Regions from separate parts of the Alteromonas lipotrueae genome, predicted to be linked through region 1. Evidence: predicted binding sites of a transcription regulator. Region 1 holds the regulator's gene; the other holds the start of a gene.
What was found. The regulator FliA, encoded in region 1, starts transcription of late flagellar genes. The targets are predictions, from matches to a motif close to CTAAAGNTNNNNNNNNNNNNGCCGATA.

Region 1 (7,803 bases):
CTGTAGCCACACGATCATCTGGCATTTCAATACCGTGATCTACCGAATTTCTCACTAAGTGAACCAGTGGGTCGGCAAGTGCTTCTACCAGATTTTTATCTAAATCTGTCTCTTCACCTTCTAATTCTAAGGTGATTTCTTTTTTCAAAGTACGTGCTAAGTCTCGAACAACGCGAGGGAAGCGGCCAAACACTTTCTTAATTGGCTGCATACGGGTTTTCATAACCGCACCCTGCAAATCGCCCGTTACCACATCTAGGTTAGCAATTGCCTTCGACATACTTTCGTCGGCATTGGTTATTCCTAAACTCAGCAAACGATTTCGTACTAATACTAACTCGCCAACCATATTCATAATTTGGTCTAGGCGTTTGGTATCAACACGTACTGTGGTTTCTGCTTGAGGAGGAGCAGGCGTTGCTTTTTTATCGTCTTTTTTAGTAGCGGGTTTAGCCGGCTCTGCCGTCTTCTTAGCTGCTGGACTAGGTGCGGGTGCTTTCCCGGCAGGCGTTGATTTAGCAGGCGTACTAGCGGCAGATTGTTCTGCTTTAGCCTTCTGAATCGCTTCCGTCGCTTTTTTATCTACAGGCGGTGTATTTGCTTCAGGCTCAGTCCCTTGAGCCGTAGGCCCTTGCCCTGAGCCATGTAATTGGTCAAGTAGTGCTTCAAACTCATCATCGGTAATTTCTTCACCACTAGGTGCTGCCGCTTTCGGTGCAGCCGCAGGCGCTGGTTCTTCTTCTTTGAATTTACCTTTGCCGTGGAGTTCGTCTAACAGTGCTTCAAATTCATCGTCGGTAATATCATCACCTGAACCACCGGCTGCCGGTGCAGCCGCTTTTGGTTCTGCCTTAGGCGCAGGTTTGCCCGGCGCACTCGAACCATGAAGTTCATCAAGCAAGGCTTCAAATTCATCTTCAGAAATTTCGTCAATGCCGCCATCGCCACTATCAGCAGGCCCTTCAGATACGGGCGCTTCTTCCAACGCGAACTCTTCCTCGGCAACAGGAGTTTCAACCGCGTCACTGCTGTCACCAAAGATATTTTCGTCTGGGGTTTCTGGGGTGCTTAACTTATGTAGCAAATCAACAAGTTTTGCGTCTGCAGGCACTAGGGGTTCTTGCGCTTTAACACGCTCAAACATCTCTACGACTACATCGGTGGCCTGAAGAATGGTGTCCATTAATTCAGGCGTAAGAGTACGTTGTCCGTTTCGCATTACATCGAAAACGTTTTCTGCACCGTGGCAAATTTCAACTAATTCGGTAAGCGACAAAAAGCCGGCGCCACCTTTTACGGTATGGTAACCACGAAAGATAGCATTAAGTAAATCTGCATCTTCAGGATTATTTTCCAGATCAACGAGCTGTTCTTGTAATTGTTCAAGGATCTCCCCAGCTTCAACTAGAAAGTCCTGTAATATATCCTCGTCAACATCAAACGCCATGCGCCCGCTCCCCTAAAAACCTAAGCTAGACAAAAGATCATCTACGTCATCTTGGCCAGATACAACATCATCGCGTTGGTCTGCATCAATAATTGGACCTTCGGCTTCGACACTATCGATCTTGTTAACTTTTTCGACTTTCGCTTCAGATGGCTTGCCTAGTTCCGCCTGTTCGGGTTCACCGAACATCGTAAGCATATTAACTAAGCTATCTTCCACTTCTTTTACGAGTTCAATCACTCTGCGAATAACTTGACCGGTAAGATCTTGGTAACCTTGTGCCATTAACACTTCGGTAAGCAATGATGTAAGCTTAGCCGATTGTTTCGATCCGTCTTCTAGCAATTCGTCTAAATCTGCACATAAAACTTTGAATTCACCCAACTCAAGTTGACGATTCATCAGTTTTTTCCACTCCGGCATGATTTTCTCGATGCGGGTAGAGAGCACTTCAGCAATTGGCATACTCTCTTCAACTGCATCCATGGTGGTATTGGCAGCTTTTTCCGTTTCTTCGATAACGTACATGAGTCGCGTTTGCGCATCAGGAATGTCATCAACGGTTAAATTTTTAATACGTTCATCGATTTGGAAGTTATTTAACGAGTCATGAAGTTGACGCGTTAATTTACCAACTTCAGCAAAGAGCTCAATGGACTCTTTCATCGAAACAGCTTCTAAGACAGCGTTCGCTGATGCGTTATCGCCCTCTTCAAGATACGCTACCAATTTTTTGGCTTCTTCGAGCGTTATAGAGACACTTTCATTTGTCGACATCCAGTAAACCTCATTTCTCTGGTGAGCGTCTGGATCAACCTAAACGTTCGAAGATTTTATCTAATTTTTCTTTCAACGTAGCGGCAGTGAAAGGTTTAACAACATAACCATTCACACCAGCTTGCGCTGCGGCAACGATTTGTTCTTTCTTCGCTTCTGCTGTCACCATAAGAACCGGTAGGTGTTTCAACTTATCATCTGCACGTATAGCGCGTAATAAATCGATACCTTGCATACCTGGCATATTCCAATCTGTTACAACAAAGTCAAAATCACCTTGTTGTAGCATAGGTAGCGCGGTGTTACCGTCGTCCGCTTCCTGGATATTGGCAAAACCCAAATCTTTTAGCAGGTTCTTTATGATACGTCTCATGGTAGAAAAATCGTCAACCACGAGAATTTTCATACTTTTATCCAAAATAGCCTCCAATGAGGGGTTAATTGTTATTAATTTCTATTCTTCGTCAACTTGCCACGATTTCATTCGTGATTTGAGTTTTAACATGGCCTGACTATGAATTTGGCTCACTCGCGATTCACTAACATCAAGAACTTCGCCAATTTCTCTAAGGTTCAGTTCTTCATCATAGTATAAAGAAAGTACAATCGCTTCCCGTTCGGGTAATGTAGTAATAGCATGTGCTAGCGCTTTTTGGAAAGCCCCTTGCATCAAATCTTCTAACGGCGCGTCGCTACCTCGGTTTTTTTCTGTAGAAATAACATCTTCAGAAACCCCTAAATCTTCGATCCCCACCAATTTACCGGCATTCACTTCGTTAAGCATTTGATGATAATCTTGCATGCTTACATTCATTTTAGCTGCAATATCAACATCTCGCGCGTCACGACCAGTTTCACCTTCAACTTGAGAGATTGCTTCGGTAATGGCTCGTCCGTTTTTGTGCACGGAACGAGGTGTCCAATCACCTTTTCTGATTTCATCAAGCATCGCGCCACGAATACGTATACCCGCAAAGGTTTCGAAGCTTGCGCCTTTGGAACCGTCAAAATTTCGTGCAGCTTCTAGCAGTCCAATCATACCGGATTGGATTAAATCGTCGACAAGTACACTGGCTGGCAGTCTCGCCATTAAGTGGTGTGCTATTCGCTTCACCAGCGAAGCGTGACGCTCAACTAACTGTGACTTGTCCGTTTGCTGTTGATAAGCGGCTGCTTTGCTATTCAACGCTGACTTCCTACTGCTTTATCTGCTATTAGTTGTTCAATAAAAAACTCTAAGTGACCTCCTGGTTGCGCAGGAATAGGCCAAGATGCTGCTTTGGCTGCTAGCTGGCTAATCGCCACTGCCGCAGGAGAACTTGGATAAGCATCTACAATTGACGTTTGCTTACGTACCGCTCGTCGTATGTTCTCGTCAAAAGGAACCGTTGCCACCAATTCTAGCGCAACATCCAAAAATCGCCCTGTTACTTTCGATAGTTTGCTGAAGAGTTCCTGCCCTTCTCTAACATCGCGGACCATATTGGCGACCACTTTGAAGCGAAAGACACCGTGCTCTCTGTTAAGAATTTTAATTAACGCATAGGCATCGGTGAGTGAAGTAGGCTCATCGCACACTACCACCATAATATCTTGAGAGGCTTTGGAGAAACTTAGCACCATATCGGAGATACCTGCTGCGGTATCGACGATAAGCACATCAATGGGCGAACGCAATTCGCTGAAAGCTCTAATAAGCCCTGCATGCTGCGTTGGTGATAGCTCTGCCATTGATTGAGAACCTGATGTGGCTGGTGCTATTTTTATACCGTGAGGGCCCGTAACGAGAACATCGTCCAAGGTACACTCACCAGATAATACGTGGGAGAGGTTTTTCTCTACTCGCAATCCTAGCATTACATCCACATTGGCCAGACCTAAGTCTGCATCCAATACCATTACCCGCTTTCCCTGCTTTGCCATAGCAATAGCCGTGTTTAGCGTAATATTTGTTTTACCAACGCCACCTTTACCTCCGGTGACGGCGATAACTTTGATTAATCGTGATTGCTTCATTTTTCGTAAGCTACTCGCTTGATCATCAATCATACTGCTCGTGCTGTTTTAACCACATTGTTACTAGTAGTATGATTCAAACCGTACTTTTTATAAAGCTTTGCAGCAGCAGATACTAAAGATTTTGCTTCTGCAATCTTAATGTCTTCAGGAACTTTCTGTCCATCTGTTACATAACTGACAGGTAACTGGTACTCCACCGCTGCGCTAAGCACTTCGCCTAGAGAGTAGCACTCATCAAGCTTTGTAAAGATACAACCGCTAAGTTCCACCCCTTCGTACGCATCTATAATACGTTGTAACGCAGCATATTGGGTATTCGCTTGCGCTACTAGGTATTTTTTCACTGGCTGCATTTGACCGTTATCAAATTGATTTATCTGTTTAATTAATCGACTATCTCGCTGACTAAAGCCTGCCGTATCAATTAACACTAGTCTCTTATGGCGTAATTGAAACAATAAATCTGATAATTCTTCACTACTTTGTGCTTTACGCACTGTGCAGCCAATAATTTTTCCATATGTGGCTAATTGCTCAAACGCTGCAATACGATAGGTATCTATCGTAATCATGGCAACGGAGTCAGCACCATATTTCTGTGCATAGCGAGCAGCTAATTTAGCGACTGTGGTGGTTTTACCTGTTCCGGTAGGACCCACTAACGCAACTGCGCCCTTTTGCGTAAGTATATCGTTACCTGTCACATTAATGCGATTAGCCAATAGGTTTAAAAGATAAACCCAAGCGTCACGCTCGTTGTAATGCGACGGCGTGTAACTAATTAGTTGCTCTGCCAGTGATTGACTCAGTCCCATATCGGTTAGACGCTGAATCAAATAGTGATGTACAGGTTGCTGACGACGACTTTTTGCTTCCATCAAATCGGCCACTTGGTATTGAAGTACATTTCGTAGTGACGCCAACTCTTCTTTAATCTGAGACAATTCGTCAGACTGAGGAGCTCTGCTTTTATCAATACTTTCATTCAGGCTAGATGCCTGATGGCTAGGGAATTCAGAGGTGTTTTGATTTGCTTCTACATCGTCGATAAAGGCTTCTGAAAAGTCTAAGTGCGAGGCAATTTGATTGGCATGCTGAGCGTTGGCACTAGGTGCTGAAGATGAGCTTTGAATGCTGCCACCATGTTGTTTTTCCAACAGTGCTTTTAAGCTATCTGGACCATCATCACCGATGATTTCACTAAGACTAGGTACAGCCGCTTTCGCTTGACCTGGTGCTCTAGGTGCAGGCTTTTTAATCGACAGTTTGGCTTCTGGCTCTTTATCGTAAGCGGCTACCAGCTCGATACCGTCAGCAAGCTTTCGGTTCGACATGATAACGGCATCGCTACCCAATTCCGCTTTAACTTGGCTTAAAGCTTCTCGCATATCTTTGCCAAAGAAACGTCTGATTTTCATTGAAAACTCTCCAATCACCCAGTGTCAGATTATTGACCGACCGAACTGACTATTTTTATCTGCTTATCGTCGGGTACTTCCTGATAGGAAAGTACATGTAAACCCGCGACCGAATACTTTAAGAAGCGAGATAGTACGGGGCGCAACATACCGGAAGTGAGAAGTACCGCAGGCTCACCTTCTAATTCTTGTTGCTGACTAGCTTGCTGCAATGATTTTTGCAGCTTATCGGCCAGTCCTGGTTCTATACCAGCGCCATCTTCGCCACCTGCTTGTAATGACTGGTGCAACATCTGTTCCAACTCTGGCGCCAAGGTTATGACGGGTATCTCTTTCGCCCCTTGGGTAATTTCTTGGGTGATTAGACGTTTAAGCGCAATTCGTACCGCAGACACCAGTACATCTGGGTCTTGGCTACGTGGGCCGTATTCGCTCAGGGTTTGTACAATGGTACGCATGTCACGAATAGGCACCCCTTCAAATAGCAAGGTTTGCAGCACTTTAACGATAGTGCTCAACGGCAGAATATCAGGGACTAACCCTTCAACTAATTTAGGATGCTGCTTGGCTAGCATATCTAGTAGCTGTTGAGCTTCTTCATGTCCAAGTAGTTGGTAGGCGTTGTTTGTCAGCAATTGACTTAAGTGAGTAGCAACCACAGTAGCAGCATCAACCACGGTATAACCCAGTGTTTGCGCATGCTCACGCTTATTCGGTTTGATCCATACCGCATCTAAGCCAAAGGCAGGGTCTTTGGTAGCACGACCTTCCAGTTTGCCAAATACTTGACCCGGATTAATCGCAAGCTCTTCATCGTGGCTTATTTGCGCATCGCCAATGGTTACACCCAACATCGCAATGGTGTACAGGTTAGGCTCTAAATCTAGATTGTCACGAATGTGTACCGGTGGAATAAGAAAGCCTAGCTCTTGAGATAACTTCTTACGAACCCCTTTAATACGAGTGAGCAGTTCTCCGCCCTGAGACTTATCTACTAAGGGGATTAGTCGGTACCCGACTTCTAAGCCGATGGTGTCGACATGCTGCACATCATCCCACCCAAGCTCTTTTATTTCAGGCGCAACAGTGTCATCTTTCACTATGTTTGCTGGGGTTTTAGGCTTTTCTGCCTCGCGTTTAGCCGCAACCCCCTGCCAGTAGGCGTAACCGGCTATAAGCACTGAAAAACCAATAAAGGCTAAATGAGGCATGCCGGGAATAATACCCATAACGAATAACACACCAGAGGCAATATAAAGGGCTTGGCTATTACCCAATTGACTACGAATTTCTTTGCCCATTTCTTGGGTTTCGTTTTCTCGGGTAACAATAATAGCGGTAGCCACAGACAGTAACAGTGAGGGTATTTGCGCCACCAAACCGTCACCAATGGTTAAAATGGTGTAAACCTCGATGGCATTTCCAAAACTTAACCCGTGTTGAATCATGCCAATAAAAAGGCCACCCACAATATTGATAAGCATGATAAAGAGGCCGGCAACAGCGTCACCTTTCACAAATTTTGACGCACCGTCCATCGAGCCATAGAAATCTGCTTCGGCGGTTATTTCTTCTCGGCGAGCACGCGCCTGATCTTGGTCGATATAACCCGCATTCAAATCGGCATCAATAGCCATTTGCTTACCTGGCATAGCGTCAAGAGTAAAGCGAGCACTTACTTCTGAAATTCGACCTGCACCCGCGGTCACTACTTTAAAGTTGATAATGAGCAAGATAGCAAAGACCACCACCCCCACCGCATAGTTGCCTCCAATTACCACAGCACCAAATGCTTCGATAACCTTACCTGCAGCATCCCCGCCTTCATGTCCATATAGCAGGACGACACGCGTGGAGGCAACGTTTAACGCCAACCGCAGTACGGTAGCAATCAACAACACAAGGGGAAAAATACCGAAATCAACCGGTTTTTGGGTTAATACCGCCACCAAAATAATGACTAAAGACAGCGCAATATTGAAGCTGAACAATACGTCGAGTAAAAATGGCGGCATGGGAAGAATAACCATGCCCATAATGGCAAGAAGAACAATGGGAGCGCCTAAGCCACTGGTAATGTTCTGCAGCTGACTTTTATCGAATCGCTGTAGGTAACCGGATAACTGCATTGCAGGGAGTCTC
Region 2 (7,803 bases), on a different contig from region 1:
ATTTTTTCCAATGGCTTGTTGGTCTCCTTTACAAATAGTGTCGTAATCATCGCGATAGTATCTGAAGTTCTCGCATTCACTTTCATAACGTTTTTTCGCTGACATAGCTTGCTGCGGGTAGCGGTTGTCATTCATAATTTTCGACAAACTTTTGCATACATGCAATTGGCGATTTACTTCTACAATGTCTTCACAAGGTGGTGTTTGGCTGCATCCGTTGAGTGCTAAAGCTGAAAGTAGGCTAGCAAGAGCACAGATGTTTTTTGATTGGGTTATTGTCATTATGTTGTCCCCATAAAGGTGTCTAAGTCGTTGCGAAGCGTGGTGTATTTTTCTTCGTGTTGGGCCTTTAGTGGCATGTCATCAATAAGTTTATAAAGTCGTCGGCATTCTCTGAATAAATCAGGGTCTGGCTTTTGGTTTTTACTCAATATCTGTAATAAGCATTGCAATAGATTAAGGGCTACACCGGTATTTACTGGCGAAAAACCTTGTGCAAGGGCAAAGGAGTCTTTTGCTTTTTCATACTGCCCTTGTTGGTAAAGCTGAATGCCTTCACGGTTAAACTGCTGATAGTTTGTAAGATTTTGTTGGGCTTTAGCAGACTCTGAATGTAATAAAAAGTTACTGTTGGAATCGAATTCTAAATTCTGCTGTTTAATAATGTCTTGAAGTTGCAGTGCATCTTCAAATTCACCAAGGTCGTACATGACTTTAAGGCTATCGGGTATAAATGCGATTGGTGGCGTGGTGTACTTTTCGTCTATAGCAGCTTGTGATTGCGCCAAGTTCTTTTTGGCATCCAGCATTTTCCCATCAATAGCATTAACACGTGCGTTAATGATGCTGCCAAAAATACTGACATCAAAATCCTCGTCTATACGTAATATATTTTCATCAAACTTACCTCGTTGTAGGGCAAGTAAAGCCTCTTGTTGATAGCGGTTTCGTGTGCGTTTGTCGTCGGTATATTCAGCGACATCAAGCAAGCTTCGAATAAAACCACACCAATGCAGGCTGTTTTGATGCACGGTTCTTTTAGATAGATCCCAAATGGCTAAACTAGAAGTAGAGGCTAAAATGTAATCGTTATGGTTACGGGCAATTGAACATGCACTAAAATGCCTAGGAAGTGAAAAGGGCGAAAGCTTTATAGCCTGCTTAATCGCAGTAATTGCAGTTTCACCTTGGTTCTTTGCATCATTGGCTTTAGCCAATACATCATGTGCTTCTGCATTGAAACGATTGCGTTTAACGATATCCTCGGCAATACCAATGGCTTTATCGTAATTACCTAAGGCGAGATAGGTTTTTGCCAATGCAACTTTGGCCCAAATTATTGGTTTTCCTTCTAAATAGGGCGTAAGGACGTCCAACGCTTTGTCGTTTTGTTCCAGGCGCAAATACAGTTCAACTAACAACTGCTCACACGTGCCTTTATAGGGCGATGGCGCACTAATAAGATCTTCACACAAATCGATGGCATTGTTGATATTTTCATTGGCCACCTCTTGCAAGACTGTCCCTAAAAATTGTCGTTTTTGCCAGGCGCGGGTAATACGTGTTTTAAGTTGTACCTGCGAAAAAGGCTTAATAAGATAATCATCAGGGCGTCGTTCAATAGAGCCAAGTACTATAGGACGCGCACTATCAGCGCTAATTAATATAAATACGGTGGTGGGCTTAATTAAACGCTTTATTCTAAGCTCTTCAATAAGCTCGAAACCGTTTTTTTTGTCTACCCCTAAATGAAGATCGCAAACAACAATATCAAATTTTTGTTTTTTACAAAGAGACAAAGCCTTTTCCGCAGAAGATTTGGTGACAACGTCACTTGCGCCCATGGATTGCAATAATCCACGTAGCAGTAAGAGAAAAGGGCGTTGATCTTCAACAATAAGCACCTGCTTATTCGAAAAGTTCATTTTTCATCCAATGATAACCATGACACTTTAACTACTTGAGAGGTTCTATACATGATTGTTTAAAATAACGATTAGAGCAAGAATAAGCTTAAGAAAAACATTATCTTGCCGACACCATAGGTATGAATTTTAAATCTTCCTATTTTTGTGTCTGATAACGATATAAATCAATTAAAATCCATAGACCCCAGCATGGCATGGGAATGGAACGGCACCCTGTCAAAAGCAGCGGGTAATGCCACGCTTTTTGCTTTGTATTTGGCAATGCAACAAAGTGCGCTTGCCGACACGATATCGATAGAAAGTCTTAGCGAAAACGAAGCCACTAATGACATTACGCAACGGCTAGAAGCACTTAATTTCTATCGCAAAACCCCACTTTTTGCGAGTGACTCAGACTGGTTGCACATGAATCGATTGTCTCAAACAATAGCGCATCAAGTAGCACTACAAGAGCCCACATCACTTCAGTTTGACGAAGTACGTCTTCACAATGAAATGCACCCAGTACCTCTTGCACAAACCAATGACGCAAAGAAAATTAGCCAAGATATTATTACGAACTGTTCGTTAGCCACTCAAAAGCGCATTGCCGCTACTTATTCCACCTCTATTGATGAAGACAACACAATGCTTAGTGACATTATTGAGCAGTCTGAATCCTTTCTTGCTGCCTAACTGGAAATTTTAAAACTGGTTTGATATAGTGCGCGCCGCATTTTTGCACTGGTTTTACGTTCCAACTAGCAAAGGTAAATTACTATGTCTAAATATATCGTTTGCGCGATGTACAAATTCGTTGCGCTTGAAAACTTTGAGGCCATGCGTCAACCACTATTAACTGCCATGGAATCTAATGGCATTAAAGGTACGCTTTTACTTGCCAGCGAAGGCATTAATGGCACCGTTTCAGGCACGCGAGAAGGTATTGATGGGTTACTCCAATATCTTAACGCCGACGAGAGAATTAATCCTATCTCTTGTAAAGAGTCACTTCACGAAGAACAGCCTTTTTATCGCACCAAGGTCAAGCTTAAAAAAGAAATCGTCACCATGGGTGTTGAAGGTATCGACCCGCGTAAAACCGTAGGTACGTACGTGAAACCTAGTGACTGGAACGCGTTAATTAGCGATCCCGACGTCACCGTGATAGATACCCGTAACGGCTATGAAATCGAAATCGGCACTTTCAAGCACGCTATCGATCCAAAAACGGAGACTTTTCGCGAGTTTCCAGAATATGTCGCTAAAACATTAAGCCCAGAGAAAAACAAAAAAGTAGCCATGTTTTGCACCGGCGGTATTCGCTGTGAAAAATCTACGGCCTATTTAAAAGAGCAGGGGTTTGACGAGGTATACCATCTGGAAGGCGGTATTCTTCAATATTTAGAAGATGTACCAAAAGAAGAATCATTGTGGGAAGGCGATTGTTTTGTATTTGATAATCGTGTGGCTGTGAATCACGACCTTGAAAAAAGTGATTATCATCAATGTTATGCCTGTCGCTTACCGATTACAGATGAAGACATGCAAAGTGAGAAGTATGAGTCTGGCGTAAGCTGCCCGCATTGTTTTGGTACCCATACAGAAGATCAACTTTCTCGTTTTCGTGAACGTGAAAAACAAGTTAATCTTGCGAAGATGAGACAGCAAGAACACGTGGGTACAGAGGCGCGAATCACCATGGAACAAAAGCGTGAAGAAAAAGCCCGTTTGCAACGTGAACGCGCGTTAAAAGCAAGAGAAAATCAGGCATAGACACTACTCAATAACGGCGTTACACTCACCCTCTATGTAGTTGCTAAAAAAAGGGAAAGCGCGTGACCGCTCAACTTTCAGACGAAAAAATTGAAGAAATAAAGAAAGATTTTACCTTCTTCGACCAAGATGGTAATGGTCAAATTGATTTAACGGAGTTTATCGAGTTATTAACCGTTATTTCGCCAAAAACAAAAGCCAGCCATGTGCAGGAAGGTTTTAAATTAATAGACAGCAATAACGACGGCTATATCGACTTTGAGGAATTCCTTGAGTGGTGGCAAGAGTGTTGGTGGGAATATTAATACTAACTGAATGTTAAAAAAGCGAGCTTTTAGCTCGCTTTTTTTATAGTAAAATTAACGGTAATAAAGTTGAGAATACAACCGGCACGGTTTACTCACGTTGTCGTTTAGAAAAAAGGGTAAGGACTTTTAGCATGAGCTCTGAGGTAACAAAACGTCTTAATAAATATATCAGTGATACAGGGCTGTGCTCACGACGTGAAGCTGATAAATTAATTGAGCAAAATCGAGTTACCATTAACGATAAGCTGCCTGAGCTGGGCACCAAAGTTGCGCAAGGCGATAAAGTGAAGGTTGATGGAAAGCTTGTTAAAGCGGTAGCCGAAGATAAATCAGACCGCATTTACTTGGTATACAACAAGCCTATTGGCATTACCTGTACTACCGAGCGTCATGTGAAAGGCAATATCATCGATGCAATCAAGCACAAACAGAGAATCTTTCCAGTAGGCAGACTCGATAAGCCATCAGAAGGACTGATTATTCTGACCAGTGATGGCGATATTGTGAATAAAATTCTGCGCGCTGAAAATGCCCATGATAAAGAATACGAAGTTACGGTTAACCAACCCATCAGTGAGCGTTTTGTACAAAAAATGGCAAGAGGCGTTCCCATTTTAGGAACGTTAACTAAACCGTGTAAGGTAAATGCTCGTGGTAAGTTTCAGTTTTCAATAATTCTAACCCAGGGCTTAAACCGACAAATCCGTCGCATGTGCGAGTTCCTCGGTTATGAAGTTACCAAGTTGAAACGCACGCGCATTATGCATCTAGAGCTAGGTAACTTAAAGCCAGGCCAATGGCGAAACCTTACTGAAAAAGAGCTTAATCAGCTAAATAACGCCGTACAACAATCGTCTAAAACAGCAGGGTAGGCGATGCTAATAGAGGGAGCCAGTATAGAAACACAATAGTTACTGGCACCTTCTTAGCTTTGTAATAGCAAATTTTCCGCCGTGTGAAGTGCCTAGTAATCCTTGGAAATACAAACTTCGACAGGCGATTACGTTTATCTTTAAAACAGCGAGTAGGTAAGGGGAAATCATATATAACAGGATGTTAGGTATTCCCTTTAATCAAATACAGAATGTCAATAATTGCTGACTTTAACAATAGACCTACACAAGACAACAAGCTCTTGAAGGCCATAATAACCAAAGCAATACCAACCAATGAATCTACAGGCATAAAAGTAAACATATAAATAGCTTGCCCAAGCATAATGCCTATAAAAATGCTTTCATAAGAAACATGCCTATCTAATAGCACTAAAAATCCTGCTAATAGTAGTGCGCCAGTGTAATAAAAAGTCTCTGTGTCCCAAGGTTCAATCTCACCGGTAATATAGGGTGAAAAAAACAAAATAGCAGCACCTAACAAGGTTGATATAGACAAACTAAAAAGAAACTGTCTCATTGGTTTTTTCCCTATTAGCCATTATTTGAGTAAATGGCTTTTACTATTTTTTCGTGAGATTAACTTCGATAACCAACAGCATTATTAAAGTAATAAAAGTATAATCCGAAAGGTAAATAGGCTAAATAGGCTAATGAAAAAAGCTATTAATACCCCATACACAGTACCAAACTTACCAAAGAAGAAGGTTGCCCTCCTAGAATTAGCGTTTACTAAAGCTAAGGACGATGGGATTAATAGAGTGGCAGAATACCCAAATAAAGGAACATTAATAAACACTAAGCCTACCGAACTTGCGGCAGGTTCAGTTGATGCGGGGGTTATGATAAACATCGGCCAATATGAAATAGCTAAAGCAAACAGTGCGCAAATCAAGCCTAAAATTATATCTTCCTGTAAAACTTCTTGCCTAGCATGGGGCCTAGTTAACACCCAAAACACTACTTTTAAAAAAGAGCAAAGTGTCTTGTAAATACGATTATGTATCGTTATTTCGCCTCGCACAAAAGGGTTCAGCTAAAAAGAACGAAACACCTTAAGACGATGAGTTTCTGTATGCACTTGGTGATTGTTGATAAGTGCGTAAAAAGTGTTTTCTAAAGTGCTGACTATTCGCATACCCCAAATCCTGAGCAATGGTTTCAACATTAGCTTGAGTCTCTTTTAGTTTGGTTGCGGCCAGCTCCATTCGATGTTGATGTAAGTAATTCATCGGCGTGTTATCTAGTATGTTGTTAAATCGTTTGGCGAACGCTGTCCGCGACAATCCTGCTTCTTTGGCCATCAATTCCACACTCCACTTTTTTTGTGGCGTTTTATGTAACGCAATTAATAGCGGTTGCAAATAGGGGTCTTTAATGGCGGCCAGTAATCCCGATGAATAGTGTGTTTGAGCGACATGGGCGCGTAACTGGCTGACTAAAAGCGCTTCACTGATATGGTTTCTAATCGCATATTCTCCCGGTTGCATATTGGTTTTTTCTTGAGCAATGGCGTAGAGGGCAGAACGAATCAAATGAAACTCTTGGCATTCATGTTTACGTAATACTAAAAAATGTGGCAAGGCATTGAATAAACTACTTCGGCTTTGTTCCTCGATTTCAAACACTAAACTCAGCAAGCGAGTTTTTTCACCACTGCCTCCCCAATGAGTTTCGTAATAGGCACCAGGTGGATGTTGCTCAAACCCAATAAAGCGTTCCTCATCTGAGTTCCAGACGTCAGCCACAGGATGAATCTCTACTTGGTGATCAGAACTGAGTGACATAGGCCCACCACGGGGAAAGATAAAAGAATCGCCTGCGTGAAGTTCAATTGGATCTTCTCCCTCTGGTGTTATCCAGCAACTGTTTTCAATCACATTAAAGCTGAAGCCGTAGTCAAAACCCTGTGAGCTAAACCCCCAAGGGGCGCTTAAGTGATAGGTTCCGATCAACATATTTTTTATTTTTAGGGAAAGTAACGTTTCGCTTAAGAGGTCCATAGTCCTTCCTTATGTACGATTTGATCTAAAAAAGGTGTATTTCGCACTTATTGGTGTTTTTCAGAAAGGATAGACTATAACCCAATCTATAAAAAAAAATAATAGGAGTGAGTGAGATGAGTCATTATGACGTTGTTGTAATGGGCGCCGGCCACAATGGTTTGGTTGCTGCTGCCTACATGGCGAAAGCCGGCAAAAAAGTAATTGTCTTGGAGCGGCAGCCTTTTTACGGTGGTGGTGTCACAACAAGAGAGTTGATGACCCCTGGTTATTTTAATGACGAGCATTCCGCAACGCACGTTATGATTTTAGCGAACCCTTTAATACAAAATGACGAACTGGGTTTGCAGTCTAAGTTTGGTTTGAGTTATGACTACATGGATCGCAGTGTCGTGAGTGTGTGGGATGATGGCACTGTTCTCGTTTCATGGAAAGATCTTGATCGGACCTGTGAAGAGTTTGCGAAAGTTTCTCCTCGTGATGCCGAAGTGTATCGACAGTTTGTTCAAGCGGGGCAGAAAGTTTTGCCCATGATGATGACAGGACTTGCTATTCCGCCAACGCCATTAGGTGCGTTTGTCGCCATGATGGATCAATCCGAACAGGGACGTTTTATGTTTGATATGATGCAGCGTAGCGCTCGCGACATAATCGAAGAAACATTTGAAAATGAGCTGGTTAAATTGCATTTGCTTCGTGCCGTCGCTGAAGCCTTGATTAATCCTGACGATTTAGGTACAGGCATTGCGGCTTTCATGTCTAACGCCATGCTTCATACCTATGGTGGTGGTGTCCCAAAAGGTGGATCTGGAAAACTTTCTGAATCCTTAGTTAAATGTATTGAGCATTATGGTGGGGAAGTGCGGTGTGATGCTGAAGTGGCACGCGTCATCGTCTCTTCTGGAAAAGCGACAGG

Region 2: the regulator FliA is predicted to act here: its motif matches at 2,013-2,039, upstream of KYS23_RS07970 (VC2046/SO_2500 family protein).

Annotation. Positions count from the first base shown of each region.
Region 1 is NZ_JAESDJ010000001.1:544,723-552,525, reverse strand. Features, by position in the region: gene KYS23_RS02340 (chemotaxis protein CheA) at 1-1,447, opposite strand, end outside; gene KYS23_RS02335 (protein phosphatase CheZ) at 1,460-2,224, opposite strand; gene cheY (chemotaxis response regulator CheY) at 2,259-2,642, opposite strand; gene KYS23_RS02325 (RNA polymerase sigma factor FliA) at 2,679-3,410, opposite strand; gene KYS23_RS02320 (MinD/ParA family protein) at 3,407-4,273, opposite strand; gene flhF (flagellar biosynthesis GTPase FlhF) at 4,270-5,661, opposite strand; gene flhA (flagellar biosynthesis protein FlhA) at 5,691-7,790, opposite strand.
Region 2 is NZ_JAESDJ010000004.1:227,659-235,461, reverse strand. Features, by position in the region: gene KYS23_RS07980 (hypothetical protein) at 1-282, opposite strand, end outside; gene KYS23_RS07975 (response regulator) at 282-1,925, opposite strand; gene KYS23_RS07970 (VC2046/SO_2500 family protein) at 2,118-2,603, shown strand; gene trhO (oxygen-dependent tRNA uridine(34) hydroxylase TrhO) at 2,688-3,683, shown strand; gene KYS23_RS07960 (EF-hand domain-containing protein) at 3,746-3,988, shown strand; gene rluF (23S rRNA pseudouridine(2604) synthase RluF) at 4,123-4,863, shown strand; gene KYS23_RS07950 (hypothetical protein) at 5,048-5,404, opposite strand; gene KYS23_RS07945 (hypothetical protein) at 5,538-5,876, shown strand; gene KYS23_RS07940 (AraC family transcriptional regulator) at 5,940-6,887, opposite strand; gene KYS23_RS07935 (phytoene desaturase family protein) at 7,004-7,803, shown strand, end outside.